3 regions of the Enterovibrio paralichthyis genome follow, and region 2 is predicted to be linked to each of the others. Evidence: predicted binding sites of a transcription regulator. Region 2 holds the regulator's gene; each other region holds the start of a gene.

Region 1 (3,282 bases), on a different contig from region 2:
CTCACAAAAGCAAGCAGCTGAGACGAATCGGTCAATAACATCCTCAATGTCGTTCTCATTCATGGCTTGTGAGGGGTTGTAGTCAAGAAAATACCAGGGCGGCGCATACTCACTTGGCGCAAAGGGATGATGATGGATATCGTTGGGGGTTTGCGGGCCACCATGGTTGAGTTGGGCAAATAGAGCACAGCCATGCTGTTGTACGGTGTGAGTCAGACGCTGGAAACGACCGGTCTGAGAATGGCTCTCAATCACCAGTGATCGCCACTGTTCACGGTGGTTTCTGTCAACATGGATATTGCCGGTTATTATTGCAGCAGTACCACTCGTCGACCATTGACGGTAAAGGCGCAGCAGCGGCGCAGTTGGGCGACCATCAGTGTCGGATAAACCTTCGGCAGTGGCTGTTTTAATCAGTCGGTTTTTCAGTATTAAACCGCATGGCAATGACAAGGGGCGTTCAAGCAGCTCCGTCATAGGATCCTTCCTTAATCTTTGACGATGCGCTTATCTGTGGCTGAGCTCCTACTGCCTGACTCATACAGAAAGCTGGACAACTAGGGACTATGTTATCGCCAATTAGAATAGGGCTTGTGTATTAGTTATTGGATGCACTGCAGGGGGAGGGTATAGCGCTGTTATTTAAGAAGAAGTGTGGAGTCAAACTTCGATGAGATTGGAGTAAACGAAAATAAGAGGGCAAGGATTGGAAGCAAGATCAACAAAGGAGCCTTAAGGCTCCTTTGTTTAAAACGCATTCTATCCGTTCGCTTATTTGATGTTAGCGAAATCGCGCAGTGCCGCCACTTTGTCGGTTTTTTCCCAAGGGAATTCTTCGCGACCGAAGTGACCGTATGCTGCGGTCTTCTGGTAGATAGGTTGCAGCAGGTTCAGCATTTCTTGCAGACCGTATGGGCGCAGGTCAAAGTGCTGGCGAACCGCTTCGATAATGATGTCGTGAGACACTTTCTCGGTACCGAAGGTTTCTACCATGATAGACGTTGGATCTGCGACGCCGATAGCGTAAGACAGTTGGATCTCACAGCGGTCTGCCAAGCCCGCAGCAACAATGTTCTTTGCCACGTAACGAGCTGCGTATGCCGCAGAGCGGTCAACTTTCGATGGATCTTTACCAGAGAATGCACCACCACCGTGACGCGCTGCGCCGCCGTAGGTATCTACGATAATCTTACGGCCAGTCAGACCACAGTCACCCATTGGGCCGCCGATCACAAAACGGCCGGTTGGGTTGATGAAGTAGTTGGTATCCTTGTTCAGCCACTCTGAAGGCAGAACAGGCTTGATGATTTCTTCCATTACCGCTTCACGCAGATCAGACGTAGAGATGGTGTCGCAATGCTGGGTAGACAGTACTACCGCATCAATGCCCACAATCTTGCCTTGATCGTACTGGAAGGTCACCTGAGATTTTGCATCCGGACGTAGCCAAGGAAGGGTGCCGTTCTTACGAACTTCAGCCTGACGCTGCATCAGACGGTGTGCGTAAGTGATTGGTGCAGGCATCAGCACTTCGGTTTCGTTACATGCGTAACCGAACATGATGCCCTGGTCGCCAGCGCCCTGCTCTTTAGGATCAGCTTTATCAACGCCTTGGTTGATGTCTGGCGATTGCTTACCGATGGTGTTCAGAACCGCACAAGAGTCAGCGTCGAAACCCATGTCTGAGTGCACATAGCCGATTTCACGAACGGTTTGGCGTGTCAGCTCTTCAATATCAACCCACGCGGAGGTAGTGATTTCACCACCTACCATTACCATGCCGGTTTTTACGTAAGTTTCACACGCTACGCGTGCTTTTGGATCTTGCTTCAGAATGGCGTCAAGAACTGCGTCTGAAATTTGATCTGCAATTTTATCTGGATGACCTTCTGATACTGATTCAGAAGTAAACAGGTGCTTTGCCATGTCTTATCCCTAGCATTGTGTAATTGGGTTGATACGTATGTACGTTTAAATGTGTAGATGCTTTTCCATCTGGACGTCTATTCTACGTGGGGAATTGCATAAATCAACCGTACAGTTTGTCCGACTTTCTCCGGAAACGTTTGCGTCTGGCTTTCAAGCTTTACAAACAGATGCAGCACGTTAGGGGGAAAAATGGACAGATCCCCTTAAAATCAGCCAAGTAAAACGTTTGCAGAGCCGCCGGAGTCTTGCGACAATACCCGCCCGCCTCATTCAGCAATCTGGCTGTCTCATTAATAGTATTGTGCCGGATTGCCTATAACTCAAAACGTCTATCGATCTCAGGAGCAGACATGTCTTCTCGCAAGGTTTTAGCCAACGCGATCCGTGCACTCAGCATGGACGGTGTACAACAAGCTAACTCTGGTCACCCAGGTGCCCCAATGGGCATGGCGGACATCGCCGAAGTGCTGTGGCGCGACCATATGAACCACAACCCGCAGAACCCTGCGTGGGCAGACCGCGACCGCTTCGTGCTGTCTAACGGTCACGGCTCTATGCTGATTTACTCCCTGCTGCACCTGACCGGTTACGATCTGTCTATCGACGATCTGAAAAACTTCCGTCAGCTGCATTCTAAAACCCCGGGTCACCCTGAGTACGGCTATGCACCAGGCGTAGAGACCACGACCGGTCCTCTGGGTCAGGGCATCACCAACGCAGTGGGTATGGCGATTGCGGAAAAAGCACTGGCTGCACAGTTCAACCGCGACGGCCACGATATCGTTGACCACAACACTTACGTGTTCCTGGGCGATGGCTGTCTGATGGAAGGTATCTCCCACGAAGCATGTTCATTGGCAGGTACCCTGGGTCTGGGCAAACTGATCGCATTCTGGGATGACAACGGCATCTCTATCGACGGTCACGTTGAAGGCTGGTTCACCGACGACACGCCGAAGCGTTTCGAATCTTACGGCTGGCATGTTATCCCGGCAGTAGACGGTCACGACGCGGAAGCAATCAACGCAGCGATTGAAGCGGCGAAAGCAGAAACAGGCCGTCCTACCCTGATTTGTACCAAAACCATCATCGGTTTCGGCTCACCAAACAAAGCGGGCTCACACGACTGTCACGGCGCACCACTGGGCGCAGACGAAATCAAAGCAGCGCGTGAATTCCTGGGTTGGGAACACCCTGCATTTGAAATCCCTGCTGACGTTTACAGCGCATGGGATGCCAAGGCTGCGGGTGCTGAAAAAGAAGCCGCGTGGAACGAGAAACTGGCTGCGTACGAAGCTGCACACCCTGAGCTGGCTGCAGAATTCAAACGTCGCGTAAACGGCGAGCTGCCAG
Region 2 (3,282 bases):
TGAAGCACTGGCAAAACTGAAAACACGTCAGGATGCCCAACTGGAGCTGGCGGCCGATTTCTGCGGCCTGTTCCTGAGCACGCCGAAAACCGGTGCCCTGCCCTACGCCTCTATCTATATTGGCGAATCTGGTCTTTTGAATGACAAGCCAGCGCAGGAAATGGGTAAATGGATGGAAAGTTACGGCATTGCCCAGCGTAAAGATTTCAACGAACCTTTCGACCATCTGGCCGTGGTTTTGGATTTCATGGGTAATCTCGTCATTCTGGCAAATAAAGAAGAAGACGAAGAAAAACAAGAAGCGGTGATGCAAGAGCAACAGCGTTTTCTGGAAACCATGGTGATGCCTTGGATTGAACAATTCCAAAGCACCCTTAACCAGTTTGACCAATTTGGCTTCTATAAAGCGGCAGGTAATCTGCTGGTCAGCTTTATCAAACTGGACTTAGCCTTCCTCAAAGGCGAATAAATTATTTACCCAAACAATCAGCCGGGTTATTACCCGGCTTTTTTATTTTAAAGAATTCATTTAGCTAGCCCGAAATTGCTTGACCACCATCAAGCTTATTTACCTTGCTGAAATAGAATAATTGCGACAAGTGGCGGTAGCCATTAAACTGTGAACGCAAGCGATTGGCATTGAGATATTTCCTGAGAATTACACCAGACTCAAGTAACTGCCTCGCGAGATTGCCCTGCCCCCAATTGCCGTTATCCGGCCCTGTGCATACAGCATCATGGTTTGCATTGATATCGGGGAATGAAGCGCATCTCCCAAGCTAAATGAACCTGAAGCCGGTGACATAGCCGGAATTGTACGCCGCTGATTGAAAGCGGCGTAAACATGTGCAGCACCTGACAATTCATACGCTGCCAATGAAAACGATAAGAAGATTACCGAATGGCAACAATTAAAGACGTCGCTCGTCTCGCAGGTGTCTCGACCACCACCGTTTCGCACGTGATCAATAAGACACGTTTTGTGGCCGAGAACACCACTACAAAAGTATGGGCGGCAGTTGATGAACTGAATTACGCACCAAGCGCCGTCGCGCGCAGTCTGAAATGTAACTCTACCCGCACCATTGGCATGCTGGTAACCAAATCCACAAACCCATTCTTTGCGGAAGTGGTACATGGCGTTGAAGAATATTGCTACAACGAAGGCTACACCCTGATCCTTTGTAACACCGAAGGCAACCTGGCAAAACAGCGCGATTACCTGCGCATGCTGGCTGAGAAGCGCGTTGATGGCCTGTTGGTTATGTGTTCAGACCTGAATGAAGAACTGCTGGCACTGCTGGAGAAAAAAGCGGATCTGCCAATGGTCGTGATGGACTGGGGTACCCAGCACGTGAATACCGACTGTATTCAGGATAACGCTGAGCTGGGTGGCTACATTGCGACGAAACATTTCATCGAAAACGGCCACACCAAAATCGGTTGTATCTCCGGCCAAATGGACAAACTGACCTGCCAGGAGCGCCTGCAAGGTTTCCGCCGTGCGTTGGAAGAAGCCGGTTTGACCTATCACCCTGAGTGGATTGTTGAAGCAGACTTTGAATGTGACTCAGCAGTTGAGGCGACAAATAAGCTGATCGCGCAGAAAGACCGCCCTACGGCTGTGTTCTGCTTTAACGACATCATGGCGTTGGCGGCAATCAGTACGTTCAGACAAGCCGGTTTGGATGTGCCGAACGACATTTCTGTGATTGGCTACGACAACATTGATCTGGCAGGCTTCTTCTCGCCGCCTTTGACGACCATCCACCAGCCGAAAAACCGACTGGGTAAAACCGCCATCAAGTTGCTGATGGAGCGTTTGGCGAACAAAGAAAACAAGCAACAAATTTTCGAAATGCAGCCAGAACTGGTGGTGCGCCGTTCAGTGAAAAACTTGAACAACTAATCGGCGCACTTCGTGCAAAATTACATCAAAAAGCCCGAGATTACACTCGGGCTTTTTTGTTTTTTGCAAGTTTTATGAAAATTGGAATCTTATTGTTGCGACAAAGCTCAAAATCGCTAAAATGCCCAGTTTTCTAGTGCTACCCTTATTCAGATTAACGAATTGGGTGAAACGGACAAAAATTCTTCTATAACAAGAGGAACCCTTTATTTTTAGACGTATCAATAACGCTCTATCTGAACCAAGATCACACTTTGCTAGACCAGCAATAACGACAAAATGACATGATTCGGTTAAGCTAAATCATGTTAAGAAAAGGCAAACCACGGCGAAAGCGTGGGACGCAAAGCTTCCGGCCTCACACCGACGATAACTTCAACGGTGATGGTAGCGGGGTTACCGATGACGTTAGCATTTCAAAGCCCGGTTCACCCGGTTCGTTGACAATTCTCTGAATTCGCTTTGCTACGTTACTCCTTGACCATTCATCCAGGAACGTATTGATTGAGAATAAGTCACATGGATAAACCTACTCTAAAAAACACACTGAAGTTCTTCGAATGTCTGGGCAAAATCAAATCCCGTTCTATGTTTGGCGGATTTGGTGTTTTTTGCGACGAGACAATGTTCGCGCTTGTCGTGAATGATCAGCTCCACCTTCGGGCAGGCAGCGGTAATCTGTCAGAATTCAAGAAACTGGCAATGACCCCATACGTTTACAAAAAACGTGGTTTTCCAGTTGTCACTAAATACTACGCTGTGCCCGAGAATTGGTGGGAACAGTCTGAACTCATGATGAGTCACGCCAAGAAGGCGCTGTCAATTTCCAGGGAAGATCAACAGGAAAAGAAGACGGCTGCGCCTACACGTATCAAAGATCTTCCCAACCTTCGCCTAGCAACAGAACGCATGCTAAAAAAAGCAGGAATCGACTCTGTCGAAGAACTGCAGCGTGCGGGCGCAGTGCGTGCTTATAAAGCGCTACAAGAGTCACACAGCGATAACCTGAGTATCGAGCTTTTGTGGGCACTCGAAGGTGCAATTGAGGGGAAACACTGGTCTGTCATCACTCCACAGCGCCGCAATGAACTGTTAGAAACACTCCAACAGTAAAAGCCTCACCAACAACTCCCCAAAAACAGCCAATGTGCTTTTCCCGCCATTGGCTGTTTTTTTGATTACCCCCACATTTATCCCCCTTAACACCAATCACTAACCGTATGCCGTTTTGAAAACATTTATTGCCCTCAATCTGCGTCCCTTTTGAAGATGAAATGGAAAAGTTTGCCATAGGCGAAAGCTTTAACAGCGGGGATTTGACCACGATACTTAATAAAAATAGAGACTGATTAGGTGAACGCGAAGAAACGATG
Region 3 (3,282 bases), on a different contig from region 2:
TTCGCCCACAATATTGATCATGGCGGTCGGCCGGATACGATGGGCGCTGCCAAGTGGCAGGCCACATACGGCGCGCAGGTGGTTTTCAAACTGGCAGACTTCCGCGCCCTGTTGAGTCCAGTGACCAGAGTTGTGCACCCGAGGTGCGATCTCGTTCACTTTGAGGTTGCCGCCCACATCGAAAAACTCAATCGCCAGTACGCCGACATAATCGAGGGTATCTGCCACTGCTTTGAACATGGCTTCAGCCTGGGCCTGTACTGCGTCATTTTCCCCTGCGGCAACTGAAACGCTCAAGATGCCATTGGTGTGGATGTTCTCTGTCAGTGGATAAATCTCCACATCACCTTTGGCATTGCGGGCACCAATCAAAGACACCTCGCGGTTAAACGGTACAAACTCCTCAGCAATCACACACTGGCGCGCACCCTGCGGTGACGTCTTCAGGAAATTGTCGATATCCAGCCAGACGGCATCGATGTCGGAGTCTGGTTTCAAACGCCACTGGCCTTTTCCATCGTAACCATCAAGCGCACTTTTCAGTATCAGTGGCAGGCCGATATTGGCAATCGCAACATCAAAGTCATCACGACAGGTGATGACCTGATATCGCGCATTGGCGACGCCGGCTTTATCCAGCAGGGCTTTTTCCAGGCGGCGGTCACCACCGGTCAAAATGGCGGTTTCACCCGGGTAAAACTTGCCACTGGCCTGACAGATTTCCAATACATCCGGCGCGATATGTTCAAACTCTGCCGTGATAACGTCTGCATTCTTGATGCCGTTTTCCAGACCGTGTCCCAATACATCGAGGGTGACGGGATGGACGACATTGCCACTTCGAACGTCATACGCACTGATCTTGAGGTTTAGTGGAGCGCCTGCCAGCGCCATCATGCGTGCCAGCTGACCGGCACCGAGAACCAGCACATTCATGGTTAGTCTACCGAAGGGTCAGGGTGAGCCAGTACAGTGTCAGTCTGGTTTTGGCGGAAAGTATCGATTTTCGCCATTAGGGCATCATCGCTGGTTGCAAGGATTTGCGCGGCCAACAGCCCGGCATTGGCTGCACCTGCATCACCTATCGCCAGGGTGCCGACGGCCACACCTTTTGGCATTTGCACGATAGAAAGCAATGAGTCCATGCCTTTCAACGCTTTTGATTGTACCGGTACACCCAATACCGGCAGGTTGGTGAAAGCCGCTGTCATGCCTGGAAGATGTGCAGCACCGCCCGCACCGGCAATGATCACTTTCAGGCCACGTGATGCCGCGTCGCTGGCATATTCCGCAAGCAGAGCCGGTGTACGGTGCGCAGAAACTACTTTGGTTTCATACGCGATTCCGAAGTGCTCCAGCATATCTGCTGCGTTTTTCATGGTAGGCCAGTCAGACTTGGAACCCATGATGATGCCAACTTTCATAATTACTCCTGTAAATGCGCGTGACCATTGAAGCTGTGTTACCGGTTGGGGTTACACGGCTTCAATCGTTAAGTTGGGCGCATTATATCGGCAAAAAATGGATAGGAAAACGTTTGCGTCGGTATAAAAGAGCCAGGGTTGGCGCCTATTAAGATATGTCGCTGGCGAAAACTCTGTATCGATTTGTGACAAAAGTGTTGAGAACGTCGGGTATAGTTGGTCATAGTAGGCCGAAATGAGAAATATCGAGCAGGAGAACAGCGTTGGCGAATGTGGAGCAATGCGTTGCAGCACTATCACGGGGTGAAGTGATAGCCTATCCCACTGAAGGGGTTTTTGGTGTTGGATGCGACCCGGACAGCGCGGGAGCCGTCCAGGCTCTGTTGGACGTCAAAGCCCGTGACAAAGCAAAAGGGCTTATCCTGATTGCGGCTGAATTGTCCCAGCTCGACGGGTACATAGACTTTGACAGCCTGAGCGATGAAGTTAAAGCCGACGTTTTGGCTACCTGGCCGGGACCGGTGACATGGGTGATGCCTGCCGGGAAGAAAATCACGGATTGGGTAACCGGTCAGTTTGATACTGTCGCTGTGCGCGTCTCTGATCATCCGGATGTACGTGCGCTTTGCCTGGCGTATGGCAAGCCCATCACTTCAACCAGTGCCAATCTTAGTGGTGAGGAGCCTTGCCGGAGCGTAGAGGAAGTGATGGTACAACTTGGCAACCGTGTCCCTTGTGTTTTGGAAGGGAAAACCGGTGGACGAGACAAACCTACCGAGATCCGCGATGCACGTTCTGGTAAGGTGCTGCGACAGGGTTAAACGAAAAAGGATTTTACGTGGACAATCAAGACCTTTCCCAACAGGTTGATAAAGAGGCGGTAAAACGTTTCTTGTTGACGCTTCAGGACACCATTTGTTCGGCGCTGGAAAACGAAGATGGCAGTGCTTCTTTTATTGAAGATGCCTGGCAGCGAGAGGCTGGCGGTGGTGGTCGTAGCCGTGTCCTGCGTGATGGTGCTGTCTTTGAGCAGGCTGGGGTGAATTTCTCCCACGTTTACGGGGACAAGATGCCGGGGTCTGCGACCGCCCTCAGGCCTGAATTGGCTGGACGGAGCTTTGAAGCGATGGGAGTTTCCCTGGTGGTTCACCCGAACAATCCTCATGTGCCAACATCGCATGCAAATGTCCGCTTCTTTATTGCTGAAAAAGAGGGCGAAGCACCGGTCTGGTGGTTTGGTGGCGGCTTCGACCTAACGCCTTTCTACCCGGTAGAAGAAGATTGTCGTCACTGGCACCAGACAGCCAAAGCCATTTGTGCCCCGTTTGGTGATGAGGTATATCCTGAGCACAAAGCCTGGTGTGACCGATACTTCTTTCTGCCGCATCGTAACGAAACCCGGGGCGTAGGTGGTCTTTTCTTTGACGACTTGAATGCCTGGGGTTTTGACCGCTGTTTTGATTACATCAAAGCCGTGGGGACAGGGTATCTTGAAGCGTATCTTCCTGTTGTCAAAAAGCGTAAAACAACCGAATACGGAGAGCGGGAACGGGCGTTCCAACTTTATCGCCGTGGCCGCTATGTCGAATTCAATCTGGTTTATGACCGCGGCACTTTGTTTGGGCTACAAAGTGGTGGGCGCACTGAATCAATCTTGATGTCGATGCCTCCTCTGGTTCGGTGGGAATATGGCTTTGAGCCAGAACCGGGCTCGGCAGAAGAAAGGCTATACAAAGAATATCTGATGCCAAGGGAGTGGTAAGGTGGATAAATACGTTGTAGTGGGTAACCCCATCAAGCACAGCAAGTCTCCTTTTATACATACCCTGTTTGCTCGCCAGACAGCGCAAGCCATGCA

Evidence for each region. The regulator PurR, encoded in region 2, represses purine synthesis genes. The targets are predictions, from matches to a motif close to TNANGNAAACGTTTNCNTNA.
Region 1: metK (methionine adenosyltransferase) is a predicted target of PurR. The motif match lies at 2,055-2,074, and genes of this name have one in related genera.
Region 3: purE (5-(carboxyamino)imidazole ribonucleotide mutase) is a predicted target of PurR. The motif match lies at 1,526-1,545, and genes of this name have one in related genera.

The regions. Positions count from the first base shown of each region.
Region 1 is NZ_JAHUTS010000005.1:78,967-82,248, reverse strand. It holds gene KU854_RS07975 (oxidoreductase) at 1-477, opposite strand, end outside; gene metK (methionine adenosyltransferase) at 772-1,926, opposite strand; gene tkt (transketolase) at 2,280-3,282, shown strand, end outside.
Region 2 is NZ_JAHUTS010000017.1:16,395-19,676, forward strand. It holds gene torD (molecular chaperone TorD) at 1-469, shown strand, start outside; gene purR (HTH-type transcriptional repressor PurR) at 902-1,909, shown strand; cyclic di-GMP riboswitch class I at 2,217-2,313, shown strand; gene KU854_RS17505 (TfoX/Sxy family DNA transformation protein) at 2,429-3,022, shown strand.
Region 3 is NZ_JAHUTS010000040.1:16,350-19,631, forward strand. It holds gene KU854_RS23685 (5-(carboxyamino)imidazole ribonucleotide synthase) at 1-936, opposite strand, end outside; gene purE (5-(carboxyamino)imidazole ribonucleotide mutase) at 939-1,424, opposite strand; gene tsaC (L-threonylcarbamoyladenylate synthase type 1 TsaC) at 1,688-2,245, shown strand; gene hemF (oxygen-dependent coproporphyrinogen oxidase) at 2,263-3,186, shown strand; gene aroE (shikimate dehydrogenase) at 3,188-3,282, shown strand, end outside.